2 regions of the Blautia sp. DFI.6.71 genome follow, and region 1 is predicted to be linked to the other one. Evidence: predicted binding sites of a transcription regulator. Region 1 holds the regulator's gene; the other holds the start of a gene.
What was found. Region 1 encodes Rex, which represses fermentation and respiration genes when NADH is low (regulators of the CRP and FNR family bind a similar motif). Its sites were predicted from a motif close to ATTGTTAANTANTTAACAAT; they were not measured.

Region 1 (3,675 bases):
AATGCTGCCAGCATATTTCGAATTTCTGTTTCCGTAAGTGTGGGATAAGCATCTGAGATTTCCTCAAAAATAGTTTTCTCCATATGAAGAACATGGTGTTCCTGGTCATAGTAGCCAATCTGTACCTTGGAACCAAGAGTAAATCTGCCGCTGTCTGCATCGATCAGCCCATTGATGATCTTTAACATGGTGGTTTTGCCTGTGCCGTTATTGCCAATCAGGGCTACACGTTCTCCACGTTTGATCTCAAAGGAGATGTCACTGAAAAGTGTCTGTCCGGGAAAAGATTTGGAAAGACTTTCCACAGTAAGGACATCATTTCCGCTGACAAATCTTGGTTCCAGGGAAATGCGCATCTGATTCTGAATCTCCTGTGGTTTATCAATGCGCTGGACTTTATCCAGCATTTTCTCGCGGCTTTCCGCACGTTTGATGGATTTCTCGCGGTTAAAGGATTTCAGCTTGGCAATGACTGCTTCCTGATGTTTGATATCCCGCTGCTGGTTCAGGTAGGCTTTGTACTGGGCGTCACGCAACTGGGCTTTTTTCAGGGCATAGGCAGAATAGTTGCCACTGTACATACGCATATTTCCTGCTTCGATTTCCACAACTTTTGTTACGACTTTGTCAAGAAAGTAACGGTCGTGGGATACGATAAATACAGCACCCGGGTAATTCAGAAGATAGGTTTCCAGCCAGGAAATACTCTCCATATCCAGATGGTTGGTAGGCTCATCCAGAAGAAGAATGTCAGGGCTGGCAAGAAGCAGTTTACCCAGAGCTACGCGGGTTTTCTGGCCGCCTGAAAGAGTTTCTATCTGGCGTTCGAAATCTTCTTCTGTGAAACCAAGACCTTTTAATACACCCATGATCTCACTTTTGTAAGCGTAACCATTTTCCAGTTCAAACTGGTGACTCAGTCTTGTGTAAGTATTCATCAGGCTGTCCAGAGCATCTCCGGTGGTGGTTTTCATTTCCTGTTCCAGAGAGCGCAGACGGTTCTCCATATCAATAATGTGCTGTTTGGTGGAAATCAGTTCTTCGTAAATGGTATGATGGCCATGAATGTCCTGATACTGGGCAAGGTAGCCGATATTTTTATCTTTGGCAAGTACCACGTTTCCTGAATCCGGGGAGAGCTCATGCATAATGATTCGCAGCAGAGTCGTCTTGCCTGCACCGTTATTGCCGATGAGAGCTGCCTTTTCGCGGTCTTCTATATGGAAACTGGCATCCTTGAGAATGATTTTTTCGCCAAAGGATTTACAGATATTCTGACATGATAAAATCATAGGAATTCCTCCGTTTGTAATTTGTCCGCGTACTATTATAATCGAAAATGCCTGTTTTTGAAAGCATTTTAAGAGATTTTGTCCAGGGAAAAGAAGGCATCGGATAGATGTATGGAAGAAAATATGATATTCCGGGGAATTTTTCAGAATGAAATTGATAAAAAAATACAGAAATATTTGGTCAAAAAGTACAAATTTAATTTGACAATAAAATAACATCTGGGTATAATTGACATAGATAAGCTAAGGAGGGAAAATTTGTGGAAGCTAAGGAAATTTCGAAAGCGGTAATCAAGCGTCTGCCGCGGTACTACCGCTACCTCGGTGAATTGATGGAGGAGAATGTAGAGCGTATATCTTCAAATGATCTTAGCAAGAAGATGCATGTGACGGCTTCCCAGATTCGTCAGGACTTAAATAATTTCGGTGGTTTTGGTCAGCAGGGTTACGGCTATAATGTACGCTATTTGTATACAGAAATCGGTAAAATCCTTGGGCTGGATACTGTACATCCGATGATTATTCTGGGTGCCGGTAATCTGGGACAGGCATTGGCCAATTATGTGGATTTTGAAAAGCGCGGATTTAAGCTGGTTGGTATTTTTGACGTCAATCCTGTACTTGAGGGGATTGCAGTTCGTGGAATTGAGATTCAGATGTTGAGCGATCTTCCTTTGTTTCTGAAGGAGAATGAGGTTGAGATTGCAATCCTGACTCTTCCTAAAAACAAAGCCAAAGAGATGGCAAAGATTTTAATTGATAATGGAATTAAGGCAATCTGGAATTTTGCACATATTGATCTGGATGCCCCGGAGGATGTAATGGTAGAGAACGTACATCTTTCAGAGAGTCTTATGACTTTGTCCTATAACCTGAGTGAGTACAGAAAGGAACATGAAGGAATGTAAGGGATAACTGTGAAACACAAGGCTGTGGTCATCTGATCACAGCTTTTGTCTTGTATGTAAATGTGTTATTGTAAACAGGAGGTGAACAGATGAGAGAGATTGTAACTGCTGTTGAGATGAAAGAACTGGACCATAATACGATTCAGAAAGCCGGGATATCGTCTCCGGTACTTATGGAGAGGGCGGCATTAAAGACGGTTGAGGAGATTGTACAGAGATTAAAGAATAAAGAAAAAGAGAAAATCCTTGTGGTCTGCGGAACCGGCAACAATGGCGGAGACGGATTGGCGATTGCCAGACTGCTTCAGTTGAGAGGAGTCAGAACCTGGTATTATATTGCGGGTAAGGAAGAGAAAATGACTGCTGAAACTGCCGGACAGCTTAAAACAGCAGAATATTATCAGGTGCCCCGGGTGCATAACCTGGATCCGGATGAATATACTACTATAGTAGATGCCATCTTTGGGGTTGGACTGAGCAGACCTGTAGAGGGAAAATATGCAGAGCTTATCAGTACAATGAACCGGGCATCTGCGTATAAAGTAGCTGTGGATATTCCATCCGGGATTGACTCAGACACCGGATTTGAGAAGGGAATTGCATTCCGGGCAGATCTTACGGTTACCTTTGCTTTTCGCAAAAGAGGGCTGTGTTTTTATCCCGGACGCATGTATGGCGGTGAGATCGTTGTTACGGATATCGGAATCTATTCCATACCCGGAAAGAAAATCTGTATGCATCATCTGGAACGTGAAGATTTGAAAATGCTTCCGGAGAGAGTTCCCTATGGAAATAAAGGAACCTTCGGTAAGGTTCTTCTTATAGCTGGCAGCGAAGGAATGTGCGGAGCTGCATATCTGAGTGCAGCAGCTGCTCTGAAAAGCTCTGCGGGAATGGTGAGAATTCAGACCGTGGAGGCCAACAGGATTCCGTTGCAGACACTGTTGCCGGAAGCCATGATCACCTGTGATTTTGATGAGAAAAAAAACCAGGCAATGCTTGACTGGTGTGATGTGCTTGTGATAGGACCAGGTCTTGGAACCGGAGCGCAGAGCAGGGAAAGAGCTCAGTGGTTTCTGGCGAAGGCAGCTGAGTGTAAAAAAACAGTAATTCTGGATGCAGATGGCCTGAATCTTCTGTCAGTCCATGACAACTGGAAGCGTTTTATCGGGGAACATGTGATCCTGACACCTCATATTGGTGAGATGAGTCGTCTGTGCGGAAAAGAAATCGGTAAGATCCAGGATTGTCTGGCACAGACCGCAGCTGATTATGCAAAGGAGTCTGGAGCGGTTTGCGTTCTGAAGGATGCCTGTACTGTGGTGGCAGATGCTTTTGGAGATATGTATTTGAACATTTCGGGTAATGCAGGAATGGCTACAGCGGGAAGTGGAGATGTGTTAAGCGGTGTGCTTGCCGGTATACAGTGTATGTATCTGGCAGCAGAAAAGAAATTTTCTCCTGTTATGCTGGCT
Region 2 (3,675 bases), on a different contig from region 1:
ACTCATATTGCAGGTATGCCATGTGCAGTTAATATCAACTGCCATGTAACCCGCCATAAATCGGAGGTGATCTGAGATGGAAAGAAAGAAAATTACACTTCCACTTACTAGAGAGCTGGCAAGAACTCTCCATGCAGGTGATCAGGTATTATTAACAGGTACTATTTATACATCACGTGATGCAGGACACAAGAGAATGTGTGAGGCCCTTGCAAAAGGTGAGAAAATTCCATTTGATCCTACAGATGCAACCATCTACTATGTAGGACCAACTCCTGCAAAACCAGGCGCAGTCATCGGCTCCGCAGGCCCTACAACCAGCGGACGTATGGATGCCTATGCACCCACAATGATGTCTGTGGGAGCAAGAGGAATGATCGGTAAAGGTGCCCGCCTTCCGGAAGTAGTAGACGCCATGAAGAAATATGATGGTGTATACTTCGGAGCTATCGGCGGTGCAGGTGCGCTTCTTGCAAAATGCATCAAAAAGGCCGAACTGATCGCCTATGAAGATCTGGGAGCAGAAGCACTTCGTAAATTGTATGTAGAGGATATGCCTCTTGTAGTCATCATTGACTCAGAAGGTAATAATCTGTACGAGATGGGAAAAGCAGAATATCTCAAAGAACACGGAGATAAGTAATTCTGCAGATACATAAAAAAATAACTTCCATATGCTGTAGACATACAGTATATGGAAGTTGCTTTATATAGCCAAAATTATATATATATTGTATCCAATATATAAAAATCATATATACAATAATATGAATTATATCTTTTACATTTGACCTATAAACGTATAACATGATAATCAGGGTCAAAAAGGGACCCGCCAAACATGAGAAAGCAGCGATTTACGCAGTAAAGCAGCGGATTTCGAATGTTTGAAAATAAACGGTAAAAGAATAAAGGCAGTTATCCGTACAGGAGATAACTGCAAATAAACTTGAACGGGGAAAATCATGAAAGATCATAATCAACACGAAATACAAATGTCGGAAGCCTTTTTAAACAGTGCATTCCTGGCACTGTCAGGAGGTTTTCAGGATGCTTACACCTATAATGCAAGAAACGAAGTATTCTGTAATGCACAGACAGGAAACGTCGTTCTTATGAGCCAGCACTTTATGGCAGGAGAACTGACAGCAGGACTGGGATACTTCTTTCCTATTATTTTCTTTGCACTGGGCGTATGGGTTGCGGAGAAAATACAGGCAAATTATAAATATGCGCAGAAGCTCCACTGGAGACAGGGTGTTCTGCTGGCAGAAATCCTGATCTTATTTACAGTAGGTTTCCTGCCAACCGAATACAATATGCTGGCAAATGCCATGGCATCTTTCGCCTGTGCAATGCAGGTACAGTCCTTCCGCAAGGTAAACGGATATTCCTATGCAAGTACTATGTGTATCGGTAATTTGCGCAGTGGTACAGCTGCGTTGTCAGTTTATTTTCGTGAAAAAAAATCAAAACAGCTAAAACAGGCGATGTATTATTTTGGAATCATCCTTATGTTTGCCTTGGGTGCCGGCATTGGTGGAAATCTGTCCATACGCTATGGAATCAGAATGATCTGGGTTTCCTGTGGATTCCTTATGATCAGCTTTCTGTTGATGTTTATAGAAAAATATAAGCATTTCCATGAGGAACATGAAACTAAATAATGCAGCCATTTCCAGAAAGGTCATTGAGAAGAAGATAATATTCTTTTCAATGATCTTTTTTGTTTTGATATTGCTATTAAATTAACAACCCTGTTAAAGAAATTGCTTTTCATTTATATACATTTATGAATACTATACATCTATAACAAATTGTTATAAATTAATTTCAGAAAATTTCAAAAATGATATTGTGCAAAACAACTATATAATGTATAATATCAACAGCACATATGTTGAAAATAACTAAAGCTGCGTGGGAATCGATATATCGGTACTATATTAAAACCGATGTATCAAAATTACTATTTAAGGAGGGAACCGAATGTTAGACCAGTCTTATTACAGAAAAGCGGATGAGATCATCGAGCACTACGGACGTACAGCAGCATCGCTGATTCCGATCATGCAGGATATTCAGGCGGAATATCGTTACCTGCCGGGAGAATTGCTGACTTATGTAGCGAAAGAAATCGGAGTAAAAGAAGCCAAGGCCTACAGTGTAGCCACATTCTATGAGAATTTTTCTTTTGAGCCGAAAGGGAAATATGTCATTAAAGTGTGTGACGGAACAGCCTGTCATGTGAGAAAATCCATGCCTGTAAAAGAGGCTTTGATGAAGGAACTTGGACTGAGCAACAAGAAACACACTACAGATGACATGCTTTTTACCGTAGAAACAGTATCCTGTCTGGGTGCATGTGGACTTGCCCCCACACTGACTGTCAATGATGAAGTACATCCGAAGATGACTCCTGAGAAAGCTGTAGAACTTTTGAATAAACTGAGAGGAGAGTGCGTATGAGTATTAAGAGTAAAGAAGACCTGTTAAATAAGCAGGCTGAAGTAAATGAGCAGATTAAATCTTATACCTGCCGCGTTCTTGTCTGTTCAGGTACCGGATGTATCGCATCCGGAGCGCAGAAGATTTATGAAGAGATGTCAGTACTCTGTGAGAGAATTGATGGAGTAACAGTTGAAATGCAGAAGGATGTGCCTCATGTAGGCGTGATCAAGACAGGGTGCCAGGGATTATGTGAACTTGGACCTCTGATGAGAATTGAGCCATATGATTATCAGTATGTTCACGTACAGCCGGAAGACTGTAAGGAAATTGTGGAGAGAACTATATTGGAAGGGAAACCTGTAGAGAGACTGTTTTATCGCGATAATAATACAGTCTGTCCACATCCTGATGATATTCCTTTCTTAAATCAACAGACACGTATCGTTCTTGAAAACTGTGGAAAAATCGATGCGGAATCTATCGAAGAGTATATTGCTGTGGGAGGCTATCAGGCACTTGCAAAAGTGATGGGAAGCATGTCCCCGCAGGAAGTTATTGATGAAGTAACTAAATCCGGGCTTCGCGGTCGTGGCGGTGCAGGATTCCCAGCAGGCAAGAAATGGTCTCAGGTTGCACGCCAGGCAGAGAAAACCCGCTATGTTGTATGTAATGGTGATGAGGGTGATCCCGGTGCATTTATGGATGGTTCCGTCATGGAAGGTGATCCATATAAGATGATCGAAGGTATGACTATTGCAGCCTACGCAGTCGGTGCGGAGAATGGATATATTTATGTTCGTGCAGAGTATCCTCTTTCTGTAAAGAGACTTAGGATGGCGATTGAACAGGCAGAAAAATATGGCCTGTTAGGTGATAATATTTTAAATTCCGGTGTAAACTTCCATTTACATATCAACAGAGGTGCCGGAGCTTTCGTATGTGGAGAAGGTTCGGCACTTACCGCATCTATCGAGGGTAACAGAGGTATGCCTCGTGTAAAACCGCCCCGTACAGTAGAGAAAGGTCTGTGGGGTAAGCCTACAGTTCTTAATAATGTAGAAACCTATGCTAATGTACCGAAGATTATTCTTCAGGGAGCAGACTGGTTCCGCACCATCGGTACAGAGGGAAGCCCCGGAACTAAAACCTTCTCACTGACCGGTTCTATCGAGAATACCGGTCTGATAGAGGTTCCTATGGGAACCACACTCCGCCACATTATCT

Region 2: the regulator Rex is predicted to act here: its motif matches at 1,737-1,756, upstream of LJE12_RS02470 (complex I 24 kDa subunit family protein).

What each region holds. Positions count from the first base shown of each region.
Region 1 is NZ_JAJDMJ010000015.1:6,995-10,669, forward strand. It holds gene LJE12_RS08375 (ABC-F family ATP-binding cassette domain-containing protein) at 1-1,292, opposite strand, end outside; gene LJE12_RS08380 (redox-sensing transcriptional repressor Rex) at 1,553-2,200, shown strand; gene LJE12_RS08385 (NAD(P)H-hydrate dehydratase) at 2,290-3,675, shown strand, end outside.
Region 2 is NZ_JAJDMJ010000002.1:163,697-167,371, reverse strand. It holds gene LJE12_RS02485 (fumarate hydratase) at 1-75, shown strand, start outside; gene LJE12_RS02480 (Fe-S-containing hydro-lyase) at 77-643, shown strand; gene LJE12_RS02475 (YoaK family protein) at 966-1,667, shown strand; gene LJE12_RS02470 (complex I 24 kDa subunit family protein) at 1,990-2,469, shown strand; gene LJE12_RS02465 (NADH-quinone oxidoreductase subunit NuoF) at 2,466-3,675, shown strand, end outside.